Regions from separate parts of the Priestia sp. D51 genome, predicted to be linked through region 2. Evidence: riboswitches for the same ligand, from Rfam matches in the RefSeq annotation. Region 2 holds a riboswitch; the other holds the start of a gene.
What was found. A riboswitch is a leader RNA that binds a small molecule or an ion and turns the genes downstream of it on or off. The one in region 2 is predicted to bind S-adenosylmethionine.
Positions count from the first base shown of each region.

Region 1 (3,775 bases), on a different contig from region 2:
GTAATCAGCACTTTTTTTGCGCACCGAGCATTGGCAAGTTCTAATACCTCATAGTGAGAGGGACTTCCTTTAATAAAATGAACGCGATCACAGATCATGGGGTTTTTAGTCAGAGAGTCGTCGATAAGAACAATGTCTTCTTTATGAAATGCGTCGCGATAAGACTCTAGCACGAGTTTGGCGCGCTCATTCCACCCCACAACGATGAAGTGATCTTTTCCATAAAACTTTAAATTCCCTTCCAAATAAGCGCTCTCAGCGGAAACAGCAATTTTAGAAAGCGTGACAAAATAAGTAGTAATAAATCCCGTTCCAACCAGGACTAAAATAATTGCAGCTAACCTTCCAATCGTAGTGGTGGGAGCAAAATCACCGTACCCTATAGTAGAGATTGTAATAATAACCCACCAAATTCCTTCAAACACATTCCCAAACGTTTGCGGCTCTAGGAAATGTATAAGCATGCCGAAAAGTAAAACAAGGCAGCCGATAATAAAAAGAAGCCGCACTAAAATAGAACGACGAAAAAGTCGGAATAATAGCCATTCCATCATAAAAAAACCTCCAGTGATTAGTCATAGCCACAGTATGACCATTTTTCACTGAAGGTATAAGATATCTTTATCTTTTTACTTCGTAATATTCAATCCATTCTTTGTCTGGACCGTAGAAAAATAAGTATCTTGCTCCATTTGGCAAAGTTACAATGTTTTCTTCCACAAATGAAATGCCTGCTGATTTTAAACGCTCAAACTCCTCTTCAATTCCATCTACTGCCAGCGCAAAATGATGAACTTTACCTTCACTAGGTAAGCTTGAGTTATACCCTTGAATTAACTCTACGATTACATTGCCTTCTAAACCTAGAAAAGCTAGCTTCAAAGACGGATCGGTATGTGGTAGTGTTTCGATGAGCTCCAATCCCACTTTTTGTGTATAGAACTCAATAGATTCTTCTATATCCTTTACTTGAACGCCTACATGTTCAAATTTTAAAATTGCCATATGCATCACCCGTATCTATAGTATGTAAAAACTATGAAATATATTAAAGAGAAAGGATAGATAAGTCAAGATAGGGCTGCTTATCAGGAAAGGGCTCTTAAATCATATTTTTGCTGGAGTGAATAGGGTAGAGGCTTCCATCAAGAGCAAACGAAATTTTACCTGTTTCTTCAGATACAACTAAAATTAATGCATCCGATTTTTCCGACATTCCAATTGCTGCACGGTGACGTGTTCCCAACTTTTTGTTCGTTGAAATAATAGACGAGAGAGGTAAAACATTAGCAGCTGAAATAAGCTGATTATTTCTAATTAGGACGGCTCCGTCATGTAAGGGTGTCCCTGGATAGAACAGTGTCTCAACTAGCGTAGCGCTGACAGGAGCTTGAATAGGCATTCCTTTTTGAATAAGAGGATCAACATTTTGTTCCCGTTCAATGACAATTAAAGCGCCGTGACGTTTCTCAGAGAGGTTATGAATAGCTAGGGACAGAGCAGCGTATTCAAATGTATAAGGCGATAAGTAATGACGCAAGTAATAAGAGGCGGCCGTAGCTTGAACATCTTGAAATAACCTTCTCATCTCCTCAAAATCACATAAAATACAATGATCACTCGTGTCTAAATGTTTAATTAAATTAGAGGCTTCAGTTGAAATCTGCTGTAAATATGTTCGCACATTATTTTTAATTGTATCGTCTAATTGAAAGGGTTGTCTCTCCATCTTATATAGCTCCTATCTGTCAGTCAGTGTTATCTGTAATGTGTGCTAATGTGAGTGAATTATCCGTAAAGCTCATAAATCCGTTATTAATTTTATAGAGAGATTTTGCATTTTATTTAGCAAGAGAACATAAAAAGTCGGGGAAAAAAGAAAGCGTTTTATAAACTGATATGTTCACATTTGGGTTAAATTTACATATGTTGTTTTAAATAAAAGTATAGATATTTCTGTGAATTTAAAGTATAGTTTTCTTATCGGATATATAATTTTTAATGTTGACAAATATTCTAAATATGCTAAAATTTTTAAAAAATGCTTATCAAGAGTGGTGGAGGGATCTGGCCCGCTGAACCCCGGCAACCTGCTTAGCAAGGTGCTAATTCCAGCAAAGTGTGTATCATTTTGAAAGATAAGGTGAAAATTATTGCCTACCCAGTCTTTCAATACGGAAGACTTTTTATTTTGATATAGCGCAAGAGATATTTTGAGGAGGGACAACGATGACTGTAAACCCCGACTTAAAACAAACCTTTGAACACGCCGAAGCAAAGTAAGAATTAAATAGTTTCGCTGACTAGACACACTAGAGGCGGTTTTATCCAATTCTAGTGGGTAAAACCGTCTTTTTTTATTGGATAACGCGGATAACTAAGAATTGGAGTGGAGAAAATGGCAGACTTATATACGTACGAAAACTGGAGCGATACATTTCCAGAGTTCGACAGTAAAGATGAAACAAAAGGAGCCCTTTCAGCATTGCAGTGGGCGTATGATACCTACGGAGATTCAATTATTTATGCGTCAAGCTTTGGGATCGAAGGAATCGTGTTAATTGATTTAATTTCAAAAGTGAAAAAAGATGCTGAAATTGTCTTTTTAGATACAGGGGTTCATTTTAAAGAAACATATGAAGTGATTGATGCAATTAAAGAACGCTTCCCTGATTTACGTATTCATATGAAAAAGCCGGATTTAACTCTTGCAGAACAAGCTGAAAAACATGGAGATGAGCTTTGGAAGAGTCAGCCTAACCTATGCTGTCAAATTCGAAAAATCATTCCGCTAAGAGAATCCCTTGCTCCTTATGATGCGTGGATTTCTGGTTTGAGACGTGAGCAGTCTGAGTCTCGTGCCAACACGAATTATTTTAATAAAGATGAGAAATTCAAGAAGGTGAAAGTTTGTCCGTTAATTCATTGGTCATGGAAAGAAATTTGGCGTTATGTGTATAAGCATGATTTGCCATACAACAAACTTCATGATCAAGGCTACCCAAGTATCGGCTGTGAGCCCTGTACCGCACCTGCCTATAATGTAGACGATTTACGTTCAGGAAGATGGGCAGGTACACAAAAAGTGGAGTGCGGATTACACGAATCTTAAATACGAAAGAGCTGAATAAATGATGCTTTTATATGTTGCCTTTATCATTGCGCTTTTTTTTGCAATGAATATTGGGGCAAGCGGTGCAGCAGCTGCTATGGGCGTTTCATACGGCTCCGGTGCAATTAAAAAGCGAAGAGTGGCCCTGTTCATCTGTGCTGTAGGAATTGTGCTCGGAGCTGTTACCGGAGGCGGTGAGGTGGTAAAAACCATCAGTTCAGGTATCATACCTGAAAAACTGCTGTCAGTAGAATTAGTTATTATCATTCTGGCTGCTGCAACGCTGTCACTCTTTTTCGCGAATTTGATTGGTATCCCTTTATCAACAAGTGAAGTAACAGTTGGCTCAGTTGTTGGAGTAGGGGTAGCTTATCAATCTCTGTATGTAGAAAAACTTTTAATTGTCATGTCTTTTTGGATTATTGTTCCGCTAGTTTCATTTGTTATTGCTTTTTTGATTGGGAAAGTGATAAAGCGCAGAGCGCATAAAAAAGAAGCAGAGGGAAAGTGGAAAAGAGTTTTAACGATTTTAGTTATTGCAACGGGATTCTTTGAAGCCTTCTCAGCTGGAATGAACAATGTGGCAAATGCTGTCGGTCCTCTAGTAGGAGCTGGATTAATGGATGCTACAACGGGTGTCATAGCAGGAGGATTGGCGGTGGC
Region 1 is NZ_JBLTIR010000005.1:7,668-11,442, reverse strand. It holds gene ACNHOZ_RS19725 (potassium channel family protein) at 1-554, opposite strand, end outside; gene ACNHOZ_RS19720 (VOC family protein) at 622-1,005, opposite strand; gene cdaS (sporulation-specific diadenylate cyclase CdaS) at 1,103-1,729, opposite strand; SAM riboswitch class I at 2,043-2,145, shown strand; gene ACNHOZ_RS19710 (phosphoadenylyl-sulfate reductase) at 2,399-3,112, shown strand; gene ACNHOZ_RS19705 (inorganic phosphate transporter) at 3,132-3,775, shown strand, end outside.
Region 1: linked by a shared signal. The riboswitch ahead of ACNHOZ_RS19710 (phosphoadenylyl-sulfate reductase) and the one ahead of metK (methionine adenosyltransferase) in region 2 are both predicted to bind S-adenosylmethionine.

Region 2 (3,775 bases):
TTTGATATTCGTATTAAATATAATATAAAAAAACCCTACATCTTAACGTATGTAGGAAGGTTAGCTAAAGAAAAGAACGCTGATTTTTTACTAAAAATTGCCCGATCTTTACCTGATCATATCCGCCACCAAGTTCACTGGCTTATTGTGGGAGATGGTCCTTTAAAAGAACAAATGCAACAGCAAGCATCTGAGCATATGACATTTACAGGCTTTCTTGAAGGTAAGCAACTTGCTCATATCTATTCTTCATCTGATTTGTTTGTTTTCCCTTCAGAAACAGAAACGTTCGGAAATGTCGTACTGGAGTCTCTTGCTTCTGGAACTCCCGTGGTGGCAGCAAATGCAGGAGGAGTTAAACAGATGGTTCAGCACGGGCGAAACGGCTACCTTTGCAAACCTCACTCCTTAGAAGAATTCAGTTCGGCTATTACAGGTTTACTTGATGATTTGCACCAGCGGCTTCACTTTGGCCATGCAGCTAGACACTATGCTCTTACTCAATCATGGGACGCCATTTTTCAGCATTTGCTTTCAGAATATGAAGATGTCGTAGAAAAATCTGCTGAAGGTATTCAATGGGCATAAAAAAAATCTCCGTTTTCACGGAGATTTTTTTTATTATTTAGCTAAAGCTTGAGTTTTTAATGCTTCAGCTTTGTCTGTGAACTCCCAAGGAAGCTCCACATCTGTACGACCAAAGTGACCGTAAGCTGCTGTTTGCTTATAAATTGGGCGACGTAAATCAAGCATTTTAATGATGCCTGCTGGACGTAGGTCAAAGTTTTTGCGTACTACATCTACTAGTACTTCTTCAGAAACTTTTCCTGTACCGAATGTATCAATTGAAATAGATACTGGCTGTGCAACACCAATTGCATATGCTAGTTGTACTTCACATTTATCAGCAAGATCAGCTGCTACAATGTTTTTCGCAACATAACGAGCTGCATAAGCTGCTGAACGGTCTACTTTTGTTGCGTCCTTACCAGAGAATGCACCGCCGCCGTGACGAGCATATCCGCCGTAAGTATCAACGATAATTTTACGACCAGTTAAACCAGCATCTCCTTGAGGGCCGCCGATTACGAAACGTCCTGTTGGGTTAATGAAATACTTTGTATTTTCATCAATTAACTCATTTGGAACAACTGGATTAATTACATATTCTTTTAAGTTACGTTGAATTTGCTCTAACGTTACTTCTGGGTGATGCTGAGTTGAAATAACAATTGTATCGATGCGAACAGGTTTGTTGTTTTCATCATATTCAACTGTTACTTGTGTTTTACCATCCGGGCGAAGGTAAGGAAGAATTTCTTCTTTACGTACTTCTGTTAGACGGCGAGCAAGTTTATGAGCTAATGAAATTGGAAGAGGCATTAATTCTTTTGTTTCGTTACATGCATAACCAAACATTAACCCTTGGTCTCCAGCTCCGATTGCTTCGATTTCTTCATCGGACATTTGACCTTCACGTGCTTCTAACGCTTGGTCTACACCAGCAGCGATATCAGCTGACTGCTCGTCGATAGATGTTAATACTGCACAAGTTTCAGCATCAAATCCGTATTTTGCACGAGTATAGCCAATTCCTTTAATTGTTTCACGAACTGTTTTAGGAATATCCACGTAAGTAGAAGTTGTAATTTCACCGCTTACTAAAACTAAACCAGTTGTTACGCTTGTTTCACAAGCAACACGAGCATTTGGATCCTTTGCTAGGATAGCATCAAGAATTGAGTCAGAAATTTGGTCACAAATTTTATCGGGATGTCCCTCTGTAACAGATTCTGACGTGAACAGACGACGTTGTGTTGACATCAGTTTTCCTCCTTATAAATACGATACATTGTGATACGGTACTCATTCCCTTATTTTCATTACACGTTAAAAAATATAAAAAAACCTTTCCTTGTATCGAGGAAAGGTATCAAATTCTACATAAGCCTTTCACTCTTATCGATCAAGGTTGTGCCCTTGCATCAGGTTAGCACCTTATCGTCTACACAAAAAAATGACGATGGTTGCTGGGTTTCACAGGGCCTGTCCCTCCACCAGCTCGGGATAAGAGAGTATCCGTTCAAGGACATATAATACATGAAAAAGCGCTTCACTGTCAACAACATTCAAATGGAAATCATCTCTTTATGTTTGAATCTGTTTTAATGTAACATACTCAAATTTAAAAATAGTATACCTTATTAAGAATGATCACGAAGTTTGGTTAACAAGACAGACCAAAAAAAGGCTTTCACTTGAAATAGCTTCACTTTTTTCGCTTCTAGCACATATACATGTGTCTAAAATAGGTATAACGTACATTTTTTTATAATACACAAACATTTTTAGTTAAATAGTATAGAATAATTAAATAAATGTGTTATACTAATTATAAATTTCAAACATTAATGAATAAATAATAGCTAAAAAGGAAGGTAGTGCACATGAGTACTGTTGATATGTCTATCGAATTAAATGGTTTGCTTCAATTAAAAACAACAAAACACCAATTATCTGTTCCACAACTTGTTGAAAAAATTCTAGCTCGACGCGAAGGAACGCTGACTTCTACAGGTGCTGTGTCAGTCGAAACCGGAAAATATACAGGTCGCTCTCCTTTGGATAAATTTATTGTAAGCGATGCTGTATCTTCAAAAACGGTTGAATGGGGACCCGTCAATCAGCCAATTTCTGCTCAGCGATTCGATGCGCTATACAAAAAAGTCTTAACCCACTTAAAGAAGCAGGATGAACTTTTTGTTTTTAATGGATATGCTGGAGCTGATAAAAAATATCAGTTACCAATTCAAGTAGTTAATGAATTTGCATGGCACAACCTATTCGCTCAGCAGTTATTCATTCGCCCTTCAGCTGAACAAAAAACAAATGATGATGTGAAGCCGTTTACAATTGTAGCAGCTCCAACGTTCAAAGCTGATCCTGAAACAGACGGGACGAATTCTGAAACCTTCATTATTCTTTCATTAGAGCGACGCATTGTGCTAATTGGAGGAACTGAATACGCTGGTGAAATGAAAAAATCTATTTTTTCAGTGATGAACTTCTTGCTTCCTCAAAACAATATTCTATCCATGCACTGTTCTGCTAACGTAGGAGAAGAAGGTGACGTTGCATTATTCTTTGGTTTATCTGGAACGGGTAAAACAACGCTTTCTGCTGATGCAAACCGTCGTTTAATCGGAGATGACGAGCACGGTTGGTCAAGCTCTGGTGTATTTAATATTGAAGGGGGCTGCTACGCGAAGTGCATTCAGCTTTCCGAAGAAAAAGAACCGCAAATTTTTAATGCAATTCGCTTCGGCGCAGTACTGGAAAATGTAGTGTTGAATCAAAATACGAAAGTAGCAGATTACAATGATAATAGTTTAACAGAGAATACTCGTGCCGCTTATTCAATTGACTCTATTGATAATACGGTATTGCCAAGCGTTGCTGGGCACCCTACAGCTATTGTCTTTTTAACTGCTGATGCCTTCGGCGTCTTACCTCCAATCAGCAAGCTTACAAAAGAACAAGCGATGTACCATTTTCTGAGCGGATACACTAGTAAGTTAGCTGGAACAGAGCGCGGCGTAACATCGCCACAGGCTACTTTCTCTACATGCTTTGGTGAGCCTTTCTTACCTCTTTCTCCAACAACTTATGCAGAAATGCTAGGAAAGAAAATCGATGAACATAACGTAAATGTCTACCTTGTAAACACTGGATGGACCGGCGGTGAATACGGCGTGGGTGAACGAATGAAGTTAAG
Region 2 is NZ_JBLTIR010000001.1:38,927-42,701, reverse strand. It holds gene ACNHOZ_RS00310 (glycosyltransferase family 4 protein) at 1-588, shown strand, start outside; gene metK (methionine adenosyltransferase) at 622-1,824, opposite strand; SAM riboswitch class I at 1,957-2,074, opposite strand; gene pckA (phosphoenolpyruvate carboxykinase (ATP)) at 2,448-3,775, shown strand, end outside.